DNA from 4 places in the Salipiger sp. PrR002 genome. Region 1 is predicted to be linked to each of the others. Evidence: riboswitches for the same ligand, from Rfam matches in the RefSeq annotation. Region 1 holds a riboswitch; each other region holds the start of a gene.
What was found. Region 1 has a riboswitch for thiamine pyrophosphate ahead of G0A00_RS21270 (FAD-dependent oxidoreductase). Riboswitches for the same ligand answer to the same signal wherever they lie in the genome.

Region 1 (5,399 bases):
CCGACAGCGCGTAGGTCACCGCCACGCTGTCGGCGGCATCCACCACCAGATCGGCCGTTCTGATCTCTTCGCCCGCCAGCGCCGGGTCGAGCCGCGCCACCCGTGGCCGCGCCGTGCAGCCGGGGTTCAGCGCCGCGAGCCGCTCCGCCGCCACCTCGGCCTTGGGCCGCCCGAGGTCCGCCATGGCATAAAGCGTCTGGCGGTGCAGATTGCTTTCTTCCACCACGTCGGGATCGACGATGCGGATCGCGCCAACGCCCGCCCCGGCGAGCAGCGGCAGCAGCGCCGAGCCAAGCCCCCCGGCGCCGACAACCAGCACCCGCGCCGCGGCCAGCCGCGCCTGCCCCGCCGCACCGACACCGGGCAGGCAGATTTGCCGCGCGTAACGGCTCATGCGAGCACCTTGCGCGTCGCGGCGATCCACTCGCGGCAGCGCGCCTCGGGGTCCGCGGCCTGCTGAATGTCGGTGACCACCGCCGCGCTGTCCGCCCCAGCGGCAAAGAGGTCCGGCAGGCGCTGAGGCGTCAGCCCGCCGATGCCCACCAGCGGCACATCGCCCGCGCGGCGCTTCCAAGCACGCACCCGGTCCAGCCCCTGCGGGCCCCATTTCATCTTCTTGAGCAGCGTCGGATAGACCGGTCCCAGCGCCACATAGGCCGGATCCAGCGCCAACGCGCGCTCAAGCTCGGCCTCATCATGGGTCGACAGGCCAAAGCGCATATTCGCGCGGCGCAGCGCGGCGAAATCGGCACCGTCCATATCCTCTTGCCCCAGATGAACGAAACGGCAGCGCAGGTCGAGCGCGAGGCGCCAGTGATCGTTGACCACAAGCTGCGCGCCATGCACGGCGCAAAGGTCGCGGGCACGGGCGATCTGCCGCCGCAGTTCTTTCTCGGGCAGGTCCTTGAGCCGCAGCTGCACCAGTTTGACCCCCTGCGGGACCAGCAGTTCGAGCCGGTTCACATGGCCGGTGATCAGGTAAAAGCGATCGAGCCCCATCATGCCAGATCCGCCATGCCGAAGATCGGCGTCGAGGCCTCGGCCATGTCGCGGCGCGGCATCAGCCCCGCCTCATACGCCAGCCGCCCCGCGTGAACCGCCTGACCAAAAGCCCGCGCCATGCCCACCGGGTCCAGCGCCTTGGCCACGGCGGTGTTCAGCAGCACCGCGTCGAAGCCCATTTCCATCGCCTCCATCGCTTGGCTCGGCGCGCCGATCCCGGCGTCGATGACCAGCGGCACGCCCTTGAAATGCGCCCGCATGCTCCGCAGCGCCTCGCGGTGCCGCAGCCCCTGCCCCGAGCCGATCGGCGCCCCCCAAGGCATCAGCACCTCGCAGCCCGCCTCCAGCAGCTTCTCGCCCACGATCAGATCCTCGGTGGTATAGGGGAACACCTCGAACCCCTCAGCACAGAGGATGCGCGCCGCCTCGACCAGCGCGAAGGGATCGGGCTGCAGCGTGTCGGCATGGCCGATCACCTCGAGCTTGATCCAATTGGTCCCGAAGATCTCGCGCGCCATCTGCGCCGTGGTCACCGCCTCGCGCGCGGTATGACAGCCCGCGGTGTTGGGCAGCAGGCGGCAGCCGGTGCCCGTGAGCAGATCGCGGAACGCAGCGCCGCCCGCCCCCTCGCGCCGCAACGACACGGTGATCACCCCGGCGCCCGAGGCCGACACCGCCTCTGCCAGCACCGCCGGTGAAGGGTATTGCGCCGTGCCCAGCATCAGCCGCGACGGCAGGTCAACGCCATAAAACATCGCTCAGCCCCCCTGCATCGGCGACAGAACTTCGACCTTCGCGCCCTCGCTCAGCGGCGTTGCGGCGCGCAGCCCGCGCGGCACGAAGGCCCCGTCGAGCGCGGTGGCGACACTGCCTGCGTCCACGCCCTGTTCGGCCAGAAGCCCCTCCAGCGTCTTGGCAGTCGTGGCCAGCCTCTGGCCGTTGAGATCAATTTGCATGGGTCTTCTCCCTTTGCGCCACGATCTCATCCGCCAGATCCTCGGCAAGGACCGGCGCCATAAGAAACCCGTGGCGATACATACCGTTGAGATGAATGCGTCCCGGCGTGCGGCGCAGCGCCGGAAGATTGTCGGGGAACGCCGGGCGCAGCCCCGCCCCCGCCGAGATCAGCGCCGCATCGGCAAAGCCGGGGTGCACCGTGTAGGCCGCCGACAGCAGTTCCATCACCGCGCGGGCGGTGACCGGGCCGGGGTCCGCGCTTTCGATCATCGTCGCACCGATCATGTAGCGCCCCGCGGCGCGCGGCACGATGTAGCAGGCAAAGCGCGGGTGCAGCAGCCGAATGGTGCGGGTCAGCCGCACGCCGGGTGCATGAAGCTCCAGCATCTCGCCCCGCACCGCGCGCAGATCGGGCAAACGGTCCCGCGCCGCCATACCCCGGCAATCCACGATGCGCCCCGAGGGCGCGCCGCCATGCCTCCGCACCCCGCGCGCGGCAAGCGCCGCGCGCAGATCCGCCATGGCCGCGCCCGGATCGAGATGCGCCTCTTCGGCAAAGAACAGCCCCGAGGCGAAGCGGCCCGAAAGCTCGGGTTCCAACGTGCCGGGATCGACGAGGGTCTGGCCGGTGGTGGCGCGGGCAAAGCGGGTCAGCTCCGCCCGGTCGCGCGGCGGGGCGAGGACCAGCGTGCCGCTCTGGCGAAAGCTCGCCGTGCGTGCCCGCCACCAGCCAAGCGCCGCCTGTCCGCGCCGGGTGATCTCGGGCGGGGCGCTCTCCCCCTCGCAGAAGGGTGCCAGCATCCCGCCCGCCAGCTTTGAGGCGGGTGGCGGCGCACCCTCGGGCACGATCAGCTCCACCTCAAGGCCGCGCTCGGCCAGCGCCAGCGCGGCGCAAAGCCCCGCTACACCGCCGCCAAGCACAGAAATCCTTTCGTCCATCGCGCGCTCCTCCTCACAAAGCCCCAAACCAAAGGACCCAAGCCAAAGACCCAAAGCCGAGGATGGACGGAGAAAGGGGCCACAGGCCCCGCGCATATGGATGCACAACAGGGCCCGATGGCCCGAAAGGACCACCCCGCGCGTGCTGCTTCGGAGAAGATTGCCCTTCGGTCTTCCTACGCCAGCGTCAACTGGGTCAGGTTCAAAGGGTCGCGTCACCGGGACGCCGCGGCGTCCCTGTCAGCCTCTCAGTCCCCATGGCGGGACTCCCCTGACGTTGGCCCGAGCATAGGCGCTGAGTGCCGCCGGTCAATCACCGAAATACGCCGCCTGTGCCCGGTCATCCGGCGCGGCTGCCTGCGACACAATGGTTCACTTTATCGCCCCGCCGCCTTGTCCTTAGGTCAGCTTGGGTCTAATGCCGGACGTCGGCACAAGACCCTGAGGAGGAGCAGGTCATGCTCGACCAGACCACCATCGCCGACACGCTCGGCCGCCATTACGACCTCGCACCCTCGCTCGAGGCGGCGGAACGGCTTGGCGATCTCTACGCCAGCATGAGCCGCGTCGTGACGCCCGCCGACTGGGCGATCCACGCCCCCTATGTCGAGGCGATCAACCGCCTGAAGAGAGAGCGCAACGCCGTCGTTCTGGCGCATAACTACATGACGCCGCAGATTTATCACGGCATCGCCGATGTCGTGGGCGACAGCCTGCAACTGGCGATCGAGGCCACCAAGGTGAAGGCCGATGTGATCGTGCAATGCGGTGTGCATTTCATGGCCGAGACCTCGAAGATCCTCAGCCCCGAGAAGACCGTGCTGATCCCCGATATGGACGCGGGCTGTTCGCTGGCCGAAAGCATCACCCCCGAGGGAATCGCCGAGATGCGCCGCCGCTATCCGGGCGCGCCGGTGGTCACCTATGTGAACACCTCCGCCGAGGTGAAGGCGGCGTCGGACATCTGCTGCACCTCGTCAAACGCCGCGCAGATCGTCGCCGCGCTCGACGCCGAGACGGTCATCATGACCCCCGACAAATACCTCGCGCAGAACGTCGCCAAGCAGGTGCCGCAAAAAAACATCGTCTGGTACGACGGCTCGTGCATCGTGCACGAACGCTTCACCGCCGCCGAGTTGCGCGACTTCCGCAGCTGGCAGCCCGACACCCGCATCATCGCCCACCCCGAATGCCCGCCCGACGTGGTGGCCGAGGCAGATTTCTCCGGCTCCACCGCCGGGATCATCGACTATGTGAACCGCGAGCAGCCGGGCAAGGCGATGCTGGTCACCGAATGCTCGATGGCCTCGAACATCTCGGACGCGCTGCCGGGCGTGGAGTTCGTCGGCCCGTGCAACATGTGCCCCTACATGAAGATGATCACCCTCGAGAAGGTGCTGTGGTCGCTGCACAGCATGGAGGGCGCGGTCGAGGTCGATCCCACCATCGCCGAAGGCGCGCGGCTGGCGGTGCAGCGGATGATCGATCTGTCGCAGCGCAGCGCTGCCTGAGCCCATGCAAGAGATATCCACCGGCCGGGTGGTGATCGTCGGCGCCGGTCTTGCGGCGCTCTACGCGGCGCTGGCGTTGGCGCCGCGCCCGGTGTTGCTGGTCTCGCCCGATCCGCTGGGCAGTGGCGCAAGCTCGGCGTGGGCGCAGGGTGGGGTCGCCGCCGCCATGGCGCAGCCCGACAGCCCCGAAGCCCATGCCGCCGACACGCTGCGCGCCGGGGCGGGCATCGTCGACGCGGAGGTGGCGCGCTCGGTCACCCGCGAGGCGCGGGACCATATCCTCACCCTCACCGATCTCGGCGCGCCCTTCGACCGCGACGCGGCGGGCGGCTACCTGCTGTCGCGCGAGGCCGCCCATGCCTTTGCCCGCGTGGTGCGGGTGCGCGGCGATCAGGCCGGGGCCGAGATCATGCGCGCGCTGGCCGCGCAGCTGCGGCAGACGCCTTCGGTGCAATTGCTCGAGGGCTGGCTCGCCACCGGGCTGCGCAGTGCGGCGGGGCGGGTCAGCGGCGTCGAACTGGCGCCCTCGGGCGGCGGCGCGCCCGTCGCCGTGACCGCTCCGGCGGTGCTCTTGGCGGGCGGCGGCTCTGGCGGGCTTTATGCGCTGACCACCAACCCCGCGCGCATCCGCGGGCAGGTTGCCGGGCTTGCCGCCCGCGCGGGCGCGGTGATGGCCGACATGGAGTTCGTGCAGTTCCACCCCACCGCCATGGACATCGGGCTCGATCCCGCGCCGCTGGCCACCGAGGCGCTGCGCGGCGAGGGGGCGGTGCTGATCAACCGGCTGGGCGAGCGCTTCATGGACGGGCAGCATCCCGATCGCGAACTGGCGCCGCGCGACGTGGTTGCCCGCGCGGTCTATGCCCAAAGCCGCGCCGGGCTGCGCCCCATGCTCGACACGCGCGCCGCGCTCGGCGAACGCATCCATCAGGAGTTTCCGGGCGTCGCCGCCGCCTGCGCCCGCGCCGGGATCGACCCGGCGCAGCAGCC
Region 2 (5,399 bases), on a different contig from region 1:
CAGCGAATTCCACGCTGCCTCCCAGCTGCTGGCGCTCAGTTGCACCAGCCCGGGCAGGCCGCGCGCCACCACCATGCCGAGCGGCGTCAGCAGGAAGAGCGCGGCGAGGGCGATCCACGCGATGTCCGCCGCCCGCGAAAGCCCTGCGCGCCCGTCCCAGCGGGTCACCATCCTGTCGAGCCCCGCACCAAAGCCGCCGCCGGTGCCAAGCCGCAGCGCCACCAGCCCCGCCGCCAGCGCCAGCGCCAGTTGGATCACCGAAAGCAGCGCCGCGCGTCCGAGGTCGAAATCAAAGCGCACCGCCTGATAGATCGCCAGCTCGACCGTGGTGGCGCGCGGGCCGCCGCCCAGCGTCAGCGCCACCGCGAAGCTCGACAGGCAGATCACGAAGATCACCGCGAAGGCTCCGGGCGCGATGCGCAGCACCATGGGCGCCTCGAGGGTGCGCAGCATCGCCCATGGCGACAGCCCCAGCGAGGCGGCGAGGCGAAAGCGTTCGGCGGGGATCGCCAGCCAGCCCTGCAGCAGCAGCCGGGTCGCCAGCGGCAGGTTGAAGAACACATGCGCCAGCACCACGCCGTGCAGGCCGTAGATGCTGAAGCCGGGCAGTCCGACCGCCCGCAGGGCCGCGTTGACCATGCCGTTCTGGCCAAAGACCGCCAGCAGCCCCAGCACCGCCACGATCGTCGGCAGGATGAACGGCGCACCCAGAAGCGAGATCAGCAGCCCGCGCCCCGGAAAGCGCCGTCGTGCCAGCGCGCGAGCGACCGGGATCGCCAGCGCCACCGAGAACAGCGCCGAAAGACAGGCCTGCCAGAGCGTGAAGCGCAGCGCCTGCCAGTCGCCGGGGCCAAGGCTGCCCCAGCCACCAGCCCGCGCCAGCACCGCCGCGACCGGGCCCAGCACCAGTGCCAGCACCAGCCCGCCCGCGGCAAGCGCCGCGATTATTGCGAGAGGCCGCGACGCCATGCCTCGATCGCCTCATCCCGCAGCGCGGCGGCCTCGTCCTCGGAGTAGAACAGAACCTTGCTCGGCAGTTCGAGCTCCTTGAACCCTTCCGGCCAGTCCTCGTGCGGCAGGGCGGCGGGGAAGGACCAATTGCCGGTGGCGATCATCTGCTGGAACTCGGGCGTCAGGATGAAATCCATGAAGTCCTGAGCCAGCTCGGGCTGATCGGTGTTGGCAAGTTTCGCGGCCAGTTCGACCATGAAATAATTGCCCTCGGGGAAGATCAGCGCCTTCTTGGTGTAATCCTCTTCGGCGATGATGTGATAGGCGGGCGAGGTGGTGTAGCTCAGCACCATGTCGGCCTCGCCATCGGTGAAAAGGCCGTAGCTTTCCGACCAGCCCTTGGTGACGGTGAGGATCTTCGGCGCCAGCTTGCGCCAGGCATCTTCGGCCTCATCGCCAAACACCGCCTCGACCCAGAGCGCCATCGCGAGGCCCGAGATCGAGCTGCGCGGGTCTTGGATGACGATCTTCAGATCATCCGGCGCGTCGAGCAGCTCGGCAAAGCTGGTGGGCGGCTCGGACAGGCGGGTGGTGTCGTAGATGAAGGCCGTCTCACCATAGTTGTAGGGAAGGAAGGTGTCGTCGGTCCAGTCGATCGGCAGGGTGAGCGGCGAGAGGTCCACGCCATGCGGGGCGAAGAGGCCGCTTTCGCGGGCCTTCTTGGTCACATCGGTGTTGAGGCCAAAGACCACATCGGCCTCGGTCTGATCACCTTCGAGCAGCAGGCGGGGCAGCAGGTCGCCGGGCTTGAACTGCAGATCGCAGCCGCAGCGCGCCTCGAACATCTCTTCGATCTTCGGGCCGGGGCCCCATTCCGAGACGACGTAATCGCCTGCGTAGACGGTCAGAACGGGCTCTTGCGCCAGCGCCGTGCTGGCAAAGAGACATCCCGCTGCAAAACTGATGGCCTTCATGGCATCCTCCAAATTTGCGGCGAGAGGGCAAGATGGGCCGGGGCGCGTGGGGCCTTGGGCCGTGACCTTCCCTCCGCCGGTGCTAACCGGGTCAGGTTCAACGGGTTCGCGTGGATCGCATCTCAGCCGGCGCGGATCGCGCGGCACCCCGAGGTAGCGCAAGACCTAGCCGGGGTCGGGGCCTCTGACAAGGGAATTGCGCGCAGTGCCCAGTGTCGTCCGGTGTCGTCTTGTGTCGCTGTTTGTTGCGGAAATTCCTTGAGACAGGGGCCGCGCTGGCCTAACAGGCTTGGCGAGCAGACCCCGCGGCCCGACACAGGAGACATCCCCATGAGCCTCAACACTTTCGGCCATCTCTTCCGTGTGACCACATGGGGCGAAAGCCACGGCCCGGCGCTAGGCGCGACGGTGGACGGCTGCCCGCCGGGCGTGAAGATCGACGAAGCCACGCTGCAGAGCTGGCTGGACCTGCGCAAGCCGGGGCAGAACAAATACACCACCCAGCGGCGCGAGCCCGATGCGGTGAAAATCCTCTCCGGCGTCTTCGAAGGGCAGACCACCGGCACGCCGGTTCAGTTGATGATCGAGAACACCGACCAGCGGTCCAAGGATTACTCCGAGATCGCGGCCAAGTTCCGCCCCGGGCACGCCGACATCACCTACTACCAGAAGTACGGCATCCGCGATTATCGCGGCGGCGGGCGCTCTTCGGCGCGTGAGACGGCGGCGCGGGTGGCTGCGGGCGGTCTGGCGCGGGCGGCGCTGGCCGAGTTGGCGCCGGGTGTGTCGATCACCGGCTACATGGTGCAGATGGGCCCGCAGGCGATCGACCGCTCGCGCTTTGACTGGGAGGAGATCGCGCGCAACCCGTTCTGGTGCCCCGATGCCGAAACCGCCGAGGGCTGGGCGGATTATCTCGACGGTCTGCGCAAGTCCGGCGACAGCGTCGGCGCGGTGATCGAGGTGGTCGCGCGCGGCGTGCCCGCGGGGCTGGGCGCGCCGATTTACGGCAAGCTCGACACCGATCTGGCGGCGGCGATGATGTCGATCAACGCGGTGAAGGGCGTGGAAATCGGCGAAGGTATGGCTGCGGCTGCGTTGACCGGCTCGGCCAATGCCGACGAGATCACCATGGGGCCGGATGGGCCGGTCTACAGCTCGAACCACGCGGGCGGGGTGCTGGGCGGGATTTCCACCGGGCAGGACGTGGTGGTGCGTTTCGCGGTGAAGCCGACATCTTCGATCCTGACGCCGCGCAAGACGCTGACGGTGGGCGGCGAGGAAACCGACATCGTCACCAAGGGCCGTCACGATCCCTGCGTCGGCATTCGCGCGGTGCCGGTAGGTGAGGCGATGATGGCCTGTGTCATCCTCGATCACCTTCTGCTGCACCGCGGTCAGATTGGGTCCAATCGCGGTCAGATCGGCTGATCTGGGCGCCACTGCTACTGCCTCTGTCGCTTTTGCCTGTGGCGTCAGGCACGCTACGGAGCTCTAAGGGGCGGGGGGCGATCAAAGCGGGTCACCCAGCGCCGCAGAGACCCGCAAGAAGCCCCCGGTCAGAATTCTTCCCAGCTCACGTCATCGCCCGCGACGGCGCGCTTTGGTGTGGGCTGGGATTGGGCAGCCGGAACCGAGGGCGGCGCAGGCTCGAAGCTTTCGATAGGCGCGGCCACCGGCGTGACATCCTGCGTATCCGCGGCTTCGACGCCCATGAAGCGATTGAGCTGTGTGGAAAGGCGTTCCGCTTCGCTGCTGAGCTGATCGCTTGCGGTGCTGGTCTCGCCGACCATAGCGGCATTCTGTTGCGTGACCTTGTCCAGTTCCGCCACGCCCACGTTGATTTCCTGCAGTCCCGCCGCTTGCTCCTTGGCGGCGGTGGCAATCTCGGCGACGAGATCCGATACCTCGCTGACGTTGCGCACGATGTCCGAGAGCGCGGTGCCCGTCTGTTCCACCAACTGCCCGCCATCCTTCACCTGCTGCGAGCTGTTGGACACCAGCGCTTTGATCTCTCTTGCCGACTCCGAAGCGCGCTGTGCCAGAGAGCGGACCTCCGAAGCGACGACCGAGAAGCCTTTGCCCGACTCTCCGGCACGGGCCGCTTCGACGCCCGCGTTGAGCGCCAGAAGATTGGTCTGGAAGGCGATGTCGTCGATCACACCGATGATCTGGGTGATCTGGTCGGAAGAGGCGGCGATGGAGCCCATGGCCGTCAGCGCCTTTTCCATCACGGCGCCGCCTTCCTCGGCGCGGCGGCGCCCTTCGCCAACGCGGCGGTCGGCATCTTCGGCACGTTCTGCCGCGGCGCGTACGCTGGACGAGAGCTGCTCTAGCGCTGCGGCGGATTCCTCGAGCGTGGCGGCCTGCACCTCGGATCTCCGGGACATTTCCCGCGACATGGAGGAGAGTTCCTGAGAGTTGCGCTGGACCGTGTCGGTGGAGGCGCGCAGCGAGGCGACAAGGCTGCTGATGCCCTGTGCAAGCGCATTGAAATTCTCGCACAGGCGCACGGCGTTGTCGCCCAACAGTCGCCAGTCGGTCGCGTCGAGCCTATGACCCGTCTCGCCGCGGGTCAGCCCGCCCATGGCGTCACCAAGGGCGCTGAAAAGCGCGAGCCTCTGGTCGTTGGCGGCTTGCTCCTCCGTACGGTCGGCTTCGGCCTGCCGCAGGCGGTCGCGCAGCGCTTCAAGGTTGCGCGCGATGGATCCCGCCTCGTCGCCGCGCTCGAGCCCTTCGATTTCGGTCTCGAAGTCCTGCTGGGCAATACGCTCGACGCTGCGGGCAGCGGTTTGGAAGGGGCGCGCGAGCAGTTTGCCGAAGACCACGACGCAGATCAGCGACAGGGTGACGGCCAGACCGTTCGCGCCAATGAGCAACAGGAAGCCTGTGTCCATCGCGGTCCGCGCCATGCTGTCGGCGCGCTCGGCCTGAGTGCGCAGCGCATCGCGCATCTCTTTGACCTCTTTGCGCGCCTTGTCGAGCGCGGGAAGAAGGACGGTGCTGATATGGGCATCCCGCTCGAATATGGTGAAGCCAGGGATGGTCAGCGTGTCGATCTGGGGCACCAGCGAGGTGGCCATGGCCCCAACCGTCTGCAGCCGCGTGTGCATCTCGGGCCGGCGCGCTTCGCGCGAGTCCGGGGCGAGGAACGCGCTGCTGGACTCATCGATAAGTGTCTGCAGCGACAGAAGATCGGCCCGCAAATCGTCCAGCGGTTCGGTGCCGCTGTGTTCGAAATGCAGAATCGCCGTGCCAGCATGATCGATCCGCCCCTGCGCCGCCATCAGCACCGAGGTCTGCCGCCTGAGATCATTGCCGAAATCGAGGCTGTCTGACATGCGCGCCTGAATGAGCCATGAGGCGACGGCGACCGCCAGTGTCAGGAACATGAAGGCTGATCCGAGGATCAGCAACTGTACGCGGATCGAAAACCTGCTCATCACCCATTCCCGTCAAGACATGGCGCGTCGC
Region 3 (5,399 bases), on a different contig from region 1:
TGCGCTGACGCCCGAGGCGCTGGACGCCGGGGCCGATCTGCGGGTGCTGGAAGATGCCGCATGAGGCGCTTTGACCTGTCGGTCTATCTGGTGCTCGATCCCGGCCTCTGCGCCGGGATCGGCATGGTGGAAACGGCGCGTCTTGCGGTGCAGGGCGGCGCCACCATAGTGCAACTGCGCGACAAGGACGGCGGCACCGCGAGAGTGATCGAGACCGGGCGGGCGCTGAAGGCGGCGCTGGCGGGCTCGGGCGCGCTGCTCATCGTCAATGACGACGTCGAGGCCGCGCGGGTGATCGGTGCGGACGGGCTGCACGTGGGGCAGGGCGATATGACCCCCGCCGAAGCGCGGGCGCGCGTCGGCCCGGAGATGCTGCTGGGGCTCTCGGTGGAAAGCCCGGACCTGGCGCGGGCGGCCCCTCCTGCGCTGGTGGACTATGTGGGGGCCGGGCCGGTCTTTGCCACCCCCACCAAGCCCGACCACAAGCAGCCCGTGGGCTGGGACGGGCTGGCGGCGCAGGTGGCGGCGTGCCCGGTGCCCGCGGTGGCCATCGGCGGGCTGAAAGCGCATCATGCCGCGCCGGCGAAAAAGGCGGGAGCGCAGGGCCTTGCCGTGGTCTCTGCGATCTGCGGCCAGCCGGATCCTGCGGTTGCGGCGCGGGAGATTGCCCGCGCCTGGGCCGCGGCCTAGGTCCACATCTCGTGAAAATGGTGCAGCGGCCCATGGCCGCCGCCCACCTCCAGCCGGTCCGACGCGGCCAGCGCGCCTTGCAGGTAGCGCTTCGCCTCATCCACCGCCTCGGGCAGCGTCTTGCGTGGCAGCAGCGCGGCGATCGCGGCAGAGAGCGTGCAGCCAGTGCCGTGGTCGTTCTTGGTGGCGATGCGCGGCGCGCTGTAGCTGCGGGTCTGTCCTTGCCACCACAGAAGATCGGTGCTTTCGGGGCTGCCGGTCAGATGGCCGCCCTTGAGCAGCACCGCCTCTGGTCCCATGGCGGCCAGCGCAGGCAGTTCCTTGGCCATCTCCTCGGCGCTCCAGCCCGCACCGCGCGAGAGCAGCACGGCGGCCTCGGGCAGATTGGGGGTGATCAGCGTTGCCAGCGGCACCAGATCTTCGCGCAGCGCCGCCACCGCCTCGGGGTCGAGCAGCGCGTCGCCGCTCTTGGCCACCATCACCGGATCGAACACGATGTTGCGCGCGCCATGGGCCCGCAGCCGCTTGGCCACGGCGCGGATGATCCCGGCGTTGGCGACCATGCCGATCTTCACCGCGTCGACCCGCACATCGTCGAAGACCGCGTCGATCTGCGCCGCGACGAACTCTGGCGGCAGCGCCTCCACCGCCCGCACCCCGCGGGTGTTCTGCGCGACCACGGCGGTGATCACGCTCATGCCATAGGCACGGTTGGCGCTGAAGGCCTTGAGATCGGCCTGAATCCCCGCACCGCCTGAGGGGTCGGTGCCCGCGATCGTCAGCACGTTGGGGATGCGGGAGATTATGTCGGGGGTGTTCAAGGGCGCGGCCTCCATAAATGAGGCCGGCGAGGGCATGCGGTCAGCTCCACCTGTCCCTTCGCCGGCATGATCCGGATCAGGTTCAAAGGGTCACTGCGCCGCACGCATGCCAGCAGTATCTCAGCCCCTTGCCGGGACCCCCCTAGGTGTGGAGGACCCTAGCAGATGCGGCCGGGTGCGAAAGCCCAAAGGCTGCAGAGAGCCGGGGGCGCTGCCCCCGGACCCCCGGGATATTTGCGTCTAGACGAAGGGGCGGGCGTTATGCGCCCCAGGTTTTGCGCAGCACGCGCAGCCAGTTGCCGGAGCAGAGCTTGTCCATCAGCGCGGCGTCGAAGCCATGGGCGGTCATGGCGGCGCGCAGATTGGGCAGACCGGCGATGTCGGTGATGCCCTCGGGCACCGTTGCACCGTCGAAATCCGAGCCGAAGCCGACGCCGTCCTCGCCCAGTTTCTCGATCAGATGGTCGAAGTGGCGCAGCACCACGTCGAGGCTGCACGAGGGATCCATCCGCCCGTCGGGGCGCAGGAAGGCCGAGGCGAAGTTGACGCCGACCATACCGTTGCTCTCGGCGATCATCGCAAGCTGGCGGTCGGTGAGGTTGCGCGCGTGCGGGGTGATCGCATAGGCGTTGGAATGGGTGGCGACCAGCGGCGCATCGGTCAGCGCGGCCACATCGTCGACGCCCTTTTCGTTGAGATGCGACAGATCGATCATGATCTTGAGATCATTGCATTCCTTGACCAGCCGCTTGCCCGCCTCGGTCAGCCCGTCGCCGGTATCCGGCGTCGAGGGGAAGCGGAAGGGCACGCCGTTGCCAAAGATCGTCGGGCGCGACCAGACCGGGCCGAGCGAGCGCAGCCCACGGGCGTGCAGCTCGTGCAGTTCGCTCAGGTCCGGGCCGATCGCTTCGGCGCCCTCGATATGCAGCACAGCGGCCATCTTGGGGCCGGTCAGCGCGACCTCGATCTCGGCGGCGGTGGTGCAGGGGGTGATGGCGCCCGCCTCGGCCAGCGCCTCGAAGGCCTCGACCCCCTTCCACGTGGTCTCCAGCGCCTCGGCATGGGGGATCATCTCGGGCAGCGGCAGGTCGTATTGCGGCTGCGCCATCGCGTCCATGTCGTCGCCCGACTTCGAGGGGCTGGGCACGAAGACCGCGAAAAAGCCGCCGCCGAACCCGCCCGAGCGCGCGCGCGGCAGGTCGATATGGCCGCTGCTCAGCCCGCCGACCACGTCGCTGGCGCTGACGGCCCCGCGCAGCAGGCGCAGCAGCAGATCGTTGTGGCCGTCAAAGATGGGCGGGGTCTGGGCAAGGCTCATGGCGGAACTTTCGCGAGTTGGAGGTCAGAGAATGAGATAGCCGAGGGCAAGCACCCATGCCGACAGCAGAAGCAGCATGCAGATCATATAGCTGCCGTTCCAGCGCAGACCGACGTGGCGGGCGCTGACGTTGCCGAAACGTCCCACCAGCAGCGTGGTGGCGGTGAAGGGCGAACTGATGCCCCCCAAGGCCCAGCCCGCGGTGATCGACACCACGATGGCCTCGGGCGCGACGCCAAGCTCGGAGGCGGCGGGCACCAGCGGCGCGATCAGCGTCACGGCGAGAATGGGGTTCATGCCAAGCTGGCCAAGCAGCGGGATGATCCAGACGAAGCTGACCAGCACCAGCGCGGGCGGCAGGTCTTCGGGATGAAACCCCGAGGCCTTGACCAGCGGCGCGAGCAGCGGCGCGCCGACGGTGCCGATGAAACCGGCCATCATCAGCAGCGTCACCTCGCCGCGATAGGCGGGCAGTTCGGTGAAGGCGAAGGTGCGGGCGCGCTCGCGCAGCGGCGGATTGCCCTCGCGCTTTTGCAGCAGTGCCCATGCGGCGGCCATGCAGGGCACCACCAGCAGCACCAGCGCGATGATGCGCAGGCCGGTGAGGCTTTGCAGGATCAGCACCGAGACCACCAGCAGACCCAGCAGGATCAGCAGCGGTGCCATCAGCGCCCAGCTGCCCTCGGGCGCTGCGCGGGGCGCGGGCGGATGCGACAGCTTCGGTTTGAAGATCGTGTCGAGCGCCCAGCCGGTCAGGGTGATCAGCGCCGAGGTGCCGATTGCGGGCAGCACCACAGAGCCCCAGCTGGTGCCCGGGATCAGCGCGGTGGTGATCGCGATGGAAAAGGACATGGGCGACCACGGCAGCGAGGCGACGAAACCGCGCTGGATCGCCAGCAGCATGCGGCGGGTGCGATGGGTGCGGATTTCCTCGTCGGGCTCATCCGCCGCCGCGGCGGTGGCGAGGCTGCCGAGCAGCGCGATGGCCCCGTAGTTGAGCAGCAAGGCGAAGGCCTGCCCGCCAAGCGTGAGCGCCAGATAGCGCCGCCCCGGCGGCTGCAGCGCGAGGAAATTGCCCGCCGCACGGATCGAACTGGCCTGCTGCGCCGCGCTGCGCAGCGTGGCAAGCGCGGCAAAGAAGGCGGCGATGAACCCGGCGGAGTGGAAGGCGTTCAGCAGCACCGGCTGCCAGCCCTCGACACGCCAGACCAGCGCGAGGCTGAGCACGATGGCGAGCGCCACGAAGAACTGCCGTCCCGGCGCGACCTGCGTCGCCAGCAGCGCCACCACCAGCGTCACGGCGGGAACCAGCGCGTAGTCGAGCCCGGAGGAGGCGAGATGCCATTCCTTGAGGATGAGCAGACAGGTGATCAGGATCAGCAGGGCGCCGATCAGACGGTCGGTCAGGCTCGGAGGGGACGCAGGGGTCTTCGGTAGGCTTATGGGCACGTGTGCGGTCCAGTCTCGGGCGGGCTTTAGTACGGACATAGACCATTGTTGCTGCCACAGGGCAATGCCGCGCGCCGCATAGCTGCTCCGCGTATGGCGACGTGGCTGCGGCGAGGCTGCGGCGTGGCTGGGGCGCTGTGCGGCGCAATCAGGCGTGGAACTTCCGGCATTGCCGCCAGATGCGCGGCGTCAAGAAAGCTTCACGGAACCGACACGGAACTGAGTCCGAAGCGTCACAGCCTCGATACGGTGCCGGGCCAGACATCGCTCCGGACAGTCTGGGGGAACCATGCTCACCGTCGAGAATTTGACGAAGCGCTTCGGCGCGAACACCGCTGTGGACAACGCGAGCTTTACCGTCGACCGGCCGATGATGATCGGCATCATCGGGCGCTCGGGCGCGGGCAAATCGACCTTCCTGCGGATGATGAACCGGCTGACCGATGCGACCGAGGGGCGTCTGCTGTTCGAGGGCCGCGACGTGCTGCAACTCAAGGGCGGGGAAAAGCGCCTGTGGCAGTCGGACTGCGCGATGATCTTCCAGCAGTTCAACCTCGTGCCGCGCATGGATGTGGTGTCGAACGTGCTGCACGGCACGCTGGCGCGGCGCAGCACGCTGTCGACCATGTTCAACCTCTACCCGCGCGAGGACGTGCACCGCGCCATCGACATTCTCGAGCGGCTCGGCATCGCCGCCCATGCCGCCAAACGCGCCGAGGCGCTTTCGGGTGGTCAGCAGCAGCGCGTCGCCATTGCGCGCGCCCTGATGCAGGACCCCAAGGTGATCCTTGCCGACGAGCCCATTGCCTCGCTCGACCCGATGAACGCCCAGCTGGTTATGGACAGCCTGCGCCGCATCCACGAGGAAGACGGCCGCATGGTGATCGCCAACCTGCACACGCTGGATACGGCGCGGCGCTATTGCGACCGGGTCATCGGCATGCGCGACGGGCGGATCGTCTTTGACGGCACCCCGGCGCAGCTGACCACCGGGGTCGCGCGCGACATCTACGGCGCTGGCGCCGATTTTTCGGAAAACGCCACCTCCACCGAAATCCGCGACCCGGTGGTCGCGGCGGAAATCCGGGCTGCGGAAGTCGCGGTCTGATCACCAGGGGCCC
Region 4 (5,399 bases), on a different contig from region 1:
GCGAACTGCGCCTGATCGTTGGCGTCGGCGATAGATCCGGGGCGCAGCCCGTCACCCAGCGATAAGGACACGTCATAGGCCCGCGCGATCTCGCAGATCTCCTCGAAATGCTCGTAAAGAAAGCTCTCGCGGTGGTGGTGCAGGCACCATTTGGCCATGATCGAGCCGCCGCGGCTGACGATCCCGGTCACCCGGTTCACCGTCATCGGGATCATGTGCAGCCGCACGCCCGCGTGGATGGTGAAGTAATCCACCCCCTGCTCGGCCTGCTCGATCAGCGTGTCGCGGAACACCTCCCACGTCAGGTCTTCGGCGAGGCCGCCGACCTTCTCCAGCGCCTGATAGAGCGGCACCGTGCCGATGGGCACCGGCGCGTTGCGCAAGATCCAGTCGCGGATGTTGTGGATGTTGCGCCCGGTCGACAGGTCCATGACCGTGTCGGCGCCCCAGCGCGTCGCCCAGACCATCTTCTCGACCTCCTCAGCCATCGAGGAGGTCACCGCCGAGTTGCCGATATTGGCGTTGATCTTCACCAGAAAGTTGCGCCCGATGATCATCGGCTCAAGCTCGGGGTGGTTGATGTTGGCGGGGATGATGGCGCGGCCCCGGGCGATCTCATCGCGCACGAACTCCGGCGTCACATGGTCGGGGATCGACGCGCCCCAATCCTGCCCGTCCCGTTCCAGCTGCGCCTTGGCGGCCTTGCGCCCGAGGTTCTCGCGGATGGCGACGAACTCCATCTCCGGCGTGACGATCCCGGCGCGGGCATAGGCCATCTGGGTGACCGCTTTGCCGTCCTTGCCCCGGCGCGGCGCGTGGCGGACCGGAAACTCGGGCACCAGACGCGCGCCTTCGGCAAAGCCGTTGTCCTCGGGCTTCACGTGGCGGCCATCGTAGCTTTCGGTGTCGGCGCGGGTGCGAACCCAGCCCTCGCGCAGGCGCGGCAGACCGCGGTCGATGGCGATCTCGGCACCGGGATCGGTATAGGGGCCGGAGCTGTCATAGACGGTGACCGGCGGCTCACCGGCGGACGGATGCAGGTCGATCTCGCGCATGGGCACGCGGATCTGCGGGTGCAGCGTGCCCTTGTGCCAGACGCGGCGCGAAGCGGGCAGCGGCCCGCAGGTGACTGTTGGGGTCAGGTCTTTCATCGGTCGGAGCCTCCAAGCTCAAAGCGGTGGAGACCCAGTTCCGGTGCGTGAATGGGGTGACATTGCTGCGGCCAAGGCGCGGGTCTGCCCCGCTTGTCCTATCCGCAAGAACCGGGGCGCAGAGCCCCCGGCAACGCCAGTGCACCATCCCTACGCCAGTATGAACTGGATCAGGTTCGTCGGGTCACTGCGCTGCGCGGACGCCAGCAGAATCTCAGCCCCTTGTCGGGACCCCCCGGGTGAGTGGCGCCACCCTGCGGCGAGTCGGGTCGGGCGTCAAGGTGCGGCCTCGGCCCGGCGGAGCGCGGGCGAAGGCGAAGGCGAAGGCGGTCGGAGGCGTATTTGTGGAACAATGAAAGGCGCTGGTCGCGCCCAGCATGCACACGCCCGGAATGCACGAAGGGCGGCGCCGCATGGCACCGCCCCTGTTTTCTTTTGGCAGAGCTGAGGCGTACCTCAGACCGCTTCGAGCGCGGCCTTCACGTCGTCGGGCGCGCCGATGTTGCGCAGCGTGGCCGGGCGGTGGATGCGCTTCACCATGCCCGAGAGCGCCTTGCCCGCGCCAATCTCCCAGAACTCATCCGCGCCCTGCGCGACCATATACTCGACCGACTCGCGCCAGCGCACCGAGCCGGTGACCTGCTCGACCAGCAGCGCGCGGATGCGGGCGGGATCGGTCACGGCCTCGGCGATCACATTGGCCACCAGCGGCACTTTGGGCGCGGTGATATCCACCTGCTCCAGCGCTTCGGCCATGACCTCGGCGGCGGGGGCCATCAGTGCGCAGTGAAAGGGGGCGCTCACCGGCAGCAGCAGCGCGCGTTTGGCACCCTTCTCCTTGGCGATCTCCACGGCGCGTTCGACCGCCGCCTTGTCGCCCGAGATCACCACCTGCGACGGGTCGTTGTCGTTGGCCGCGGCACAGACCTCGCCTTGCGCGGCCTCTTCTGCGACGGCGCGGGCGGTGGCCAGATCGAGGCCCAGCAGCGCCGCCATGGCGCCCTGACCCACCGGCACCGCCTGCTGCATGGCCTTGCCACGGGTGCGCAGCAATTTGGCCGCATCGCCGACGCTCAGCGCGCCTGCGGCGGTCAGCGCCGAATATTCGCCCAGCGAGTGACCCGCGACGAAGCTGGCCGCCCCGATCTCGATGCCCTCTGCCTCGAGCGCGCGCATGGCCGCCAGCGAGGTCGCCATCAGCGCGGGCTGGGCGTTTTCGGTGAGGGTGAGCGTCTCGATGTCGCCGTCCCAGATCAGCGACGAGAGGCTCTCGCCCAGCGCCGCGTCCACCTCGTCGAACACGGCTTTCGCCGCCGGATAGGCCTCGGCCAGCGCCTTGCCCATGCCGATGGTCTGCGCCCCCTGACCGGGGAAGATGAAGGCTCGCGTCATGATCGTCTCTCCTAAGGCTCGCGCGGTCGGGTTCTGGCGCGCTTTGGCGCGCAGTCCTAGCGCCAAGCGCCCCGTCGCGCAACGCCCCCGCTGAGCGCCCCCATAGGCTTCTTCTCTTCAAAAATACGCCGGGGGAGCCGCGCCCCGGCGCGGCGGGGGCAGCGCCCCGGCGCGGCGGGGGCAGCGCCCCCGGCAGTGGCGCCCACCGAAAACTCCCGCACAGCACCTTGGTAAGAGGCGACGTTCCGGCGTAAGAGGGTCGCAGCGGCCTGCCCCCCGCGCCGCGCAACAGGAGAAAGACGCCGCAATGACCCTGCTTCGACGCACCGTTCTCGCCACCGCCGCCGCGCTGGCGCTGATCCCGGCCGCCGCGCTCGCCCAGGACAGCACGGATGCCCCGATCAAGATCGGCGACATCAACCACTACAAGCGCCTTGCAGCCTTCGCCGAGCCCTACCGCAAGGGCATCGAACTGGCGGTCAGCGAAATCAATGCGCGAGGCGGCGTGCTGGGCCGTCCTCTGGAGTTCGTCTTTCGCGACGATCAGGGCGATCCCGCCGAGGCGGTGCGCATCGCCGAAGAACTGATGACCCGCGACGGCACGGTGATGCTCACCGGCACGATCCTCAGCAACGTCGGGCTCGCGCTCAGCTCCTACGCCGCCGAGAAGCAGCATGTCTATCTCGCCTCCGAGCCGCTGGCGGACACTCTGGTCTGGAGCTCGGGCAATCCCTACACCTTCCGACTGCGCACCTCGACATGGGTGCAGGCGGCGATGCTGGCCGAGCAGGCGGCAACCACCGACGCCATCCGCTATGCCACCATCGCGCCGAATTACGCCTATGGCACCGAGGCGGTCGAGGCCTTCAAGGCAAACCTCAAGCGGCTCAAGCCCGAGGTGGAGTTCGTCGCCGAGCAATGGCCCGCGCTGTTCAAGATCGACGCCGGCGCCGAGGTACAGGCGCTGGAGCGCGCCAAGCCCGACGCGATCTACAACGTCACCTTCGGCACCGATCTGGCCAAATTCGTCCGTCAGGGCACCGACCGCGGCCTCTTCGACGGGCGCGACGTCTACGGGCTGCTGACCGGCGAGCCGGAGTATTTCGAGCCGCTTGGCGAGGAAGCCCCCGAAGGCTGGTTCGTCACCGGCTACCCTTGGTACGATTTCGCCGCCGACACGCCCGGCGGTGCTTTCGTCGCGGCCTACGAGGAAATGTTCGGCGAAACGCCGAAGAACGGCAGCAACGTCGGCTATCTGACCGCGCTCTCGGTCGCCGCCGCCATCGAACGCGCGGGCAGCACCGAGACCGAGGCGATCCGCGAAGCTTTCGAGGGGCTCGACATTCCCGACACGCCGATCGGGCCGTTGCACTACCGCGCGCTCGACAACCAATCGACCTTGGGCGCCTTCACCGGCACCACGGCGCTGAACGATGCGGGCGAAGGCGTGATGGTGGACTGGTCCTACAAGGACCCCACATCCTACATGCCCTCGGACGAAGATATCCGCAAAATGCGCCCCGCCGACTGAGGCGCTTCGGGGGAGGCCGCGCAGCCTCCCCCTTTCATCTTTCCGCAAATACTCCGGGGTGAATTGGCCGTAAGGCCAAGAGGGGCAGCGCCCCGCCCCCTTCCCCCATCCGAGCCTTCCCCACCATGGCCTTCTTCCTCGCCCAGTTCCTGACTGGCCTCGCCAATGCCGCGGCGCTGTTTCTCGTGGCCTCAGGGCTGTCGCTGATCTTTGGCGTCACGCGGATCGTGAATTTCGCGCATGGGTCCTTCTACATGCTCGGGGCCTTCATCGGCGTGACCCTGATGGAGGTGCTGCCCGGCGCGGTCGGCTTTTGGGGGGCGATCGTACTGACCGGGCTCGCGGTGGGGCTGATCGGCGCGCTGGTCGAAGTGATCGTGCTGCGCCGCGTCTACCGCGCGCCAGAGCTCTTTCAGCTTGTGGCCACCTTTGGGGTGATCCTCGTCATTCAGGATCTGGCGCTGATGATCTGGGGTGCCGAAGACCGGCTCGGCCCGCGCGCGCCGGGGCTGCGCGGGGTCTGGCGCATCTTCGGCGAGCCGGTGCCCAAGTATGACATCGTTCTGATCGCGCTCACGCCGGTCATCCTGCTGGCGCTGTGGTATCTAATCACCCGCACCCGGCTGGGCATCCTCGTGCGCGCCGCGACGCAGGACCGCGAGATGGTCGGCGCGCTGGGGGTCAATCAGGCGTGGCTCTTCACCGGGGTCTTTGCGCTCGGCTCGGCGCTGGCGGGCTGGGGCGGCGCGCTGCAACTGCCCAAGGGCGGGGCCGATCTGCTGATGGATTTCAACATCATCGGCGCGGTCTTCGTGGTGGTGGTGATCGGCGGCATGGGCAGCCTGCCGGGGGCCTTCATCGCCTCGGTACTGATCTCGGTGCTGGGGGTCTTCGGGGTGACCTACCTGCCGCAATCGACGCTAGTGCTGATGTTCGTGGTCATGGCGGTGGTGCTGATCATCCGCCCCTATGGTCTGCTGGGCCGCGAGGAGGTGGCGGGCGAGCACGGGCAGGTCGGCGCGCCCGAGACGCCCATCCGCCCCTATGGCCCTGTCGGCATCGCGCTCACCGCCGCCCTGCTCGCAGCCCTCGCCACGCTGCCGCTCTTTGCCGACCAGTTCCTGATGGTGCTGGTGATCGACATCGTGGTCTTCGCGCTCTTCGCCGCCAGCCTGCATTTCATCCTCGGCTCTGGCGGGCTGGTGAGCTTCGGGCATGCGGCCTTCTTCGGCGGCGGGGCCTATGCCGCGGCGCTGCTGGTCTACCACACAGACACCCCGATGGAACTGGCCTTTCTCTTCGCGCCGCTGGCCGCGGGGCTGCTG

Region 2: another riboswitch for thiamine pyrophosphate. It lies ahead of G0A00_RS20640 (thiamine ABC transporter substrate binding subunit); the one in region 1 lies ahead of G0A00_RS21270 (FAD-dependent oxidoreductase).
Region 3: another riboswitch for thiamine pyrophosphate. It lies ahead of thiD (bifunctional hydroxymethylpyrimidine kinase/phosphomethylpyrimidine kinase); the one in region 1 lies ahead of G0A00_RS21270 (FAD-dependent oxidoreductase).
Region 4: another riboswitch for thiamine pyrophosphate. It lies ahead of thiC (phosphomethylpyrimidine synthase ThiC); the one in region 1 lies ahead of G0A00_RS21270 (FAD-dependent oxidoreductase).

Annotation. Positions count from the first base shown of each region.
Region 1 covers NZ_JAAGOU010000031.1:6,185-11,583, reverse strand. The annotation lists gene G0A00_RS21290 (HesA/MoeB/ThiF family protein) at 1-394, opposite strand, end outside; gene G0A00_RS21285 (thiamine phosphate synthase) at 391-999, opposite strand; gene G0A00_RS21280 (thiazole synthase) at 999-1,757, opposite strand; gene thiS (sulfur carrier protein ThiS) at 1,761-1,958, opposite strand; gene G0A00_RS21270 (FAD-dependent oxidoreductase) at 1,948-2,898, opposite strand; TPP riboswitch at 3,055-3,181, opposite strand; gene nadA (quinolinate synthase NadA) at 3,357-4,409, shown strand; gene G0A00_RS21260 (L-aspartate oxidase) at 4,414-5,399, shown strand, end outside.
Region 2 covers NZ_JAAGOU010000028.1:32,223-37,621, forward strand. The annotation lists gene G0A00_RS20635 (thiamine/thiamine pyrophosphate ABC transporter permease ThiP) at 1-969, opposite strand, end outside; gene G0A00_RS20640 (thiamine ABC transporter substrate binding subunit) at 945-1,925, opposite strand; TPP riboswitch at 1,977-2,086, opposite strand; gene aroC (chorismate synthase) at 2,256-3,356, shown strand; gene G0A00_RS20650 (methyl-accepting chemotaxis protein) at 3,485-5,368, opposite strand.
Region 3 covers NZ_JAAGOU010000001.1:115,469-120,867, forward strand. The annotation lists gene thiM (hydroxyethylthiazole kinase) at 1-64, shown strand, start outside; gene thiE (thiamine phosphate synthase) at 61-690, shown strand; gene thiD (bifunctional hydroxymethylpyrimidine kinase/phosphomethylpyrimidine kinase) at 687-1,511, opposite strand; TPP riboswitch at 1,547-1,665, opposite strand; gene G0A00_RS00550 (dipeptidase) at 1,771-2,829, opposite strand; gene G0A00_RS00555 (hypothetical protein) at 2,854-4,278, opposite strand; gene phnC (phosphonate ABC transporter ATP-binding protein) at 4,568-5,386, shown strand.
Region 4 covers NZ_JAAGOU010000001.1:108,682-114,080, reverse strand. The annotation lists gene thiC (phosphomethylpyrimidine synthase ThiC) at 1-1,151, opposite strand, end outside; TPP riboswitch at 1,281-1,399, opposite strand; gene fabD (ACP S-malonyltransferase) at 1,608-2,543, opposite strand; gene G0A00_RS00520 (ABC transporter substrate-binding protein) at 2,851-4,074, shown strand; gene G0A00_RS00515 (ABC transporter permease) at 4,200-5,399, shown strand, end outside.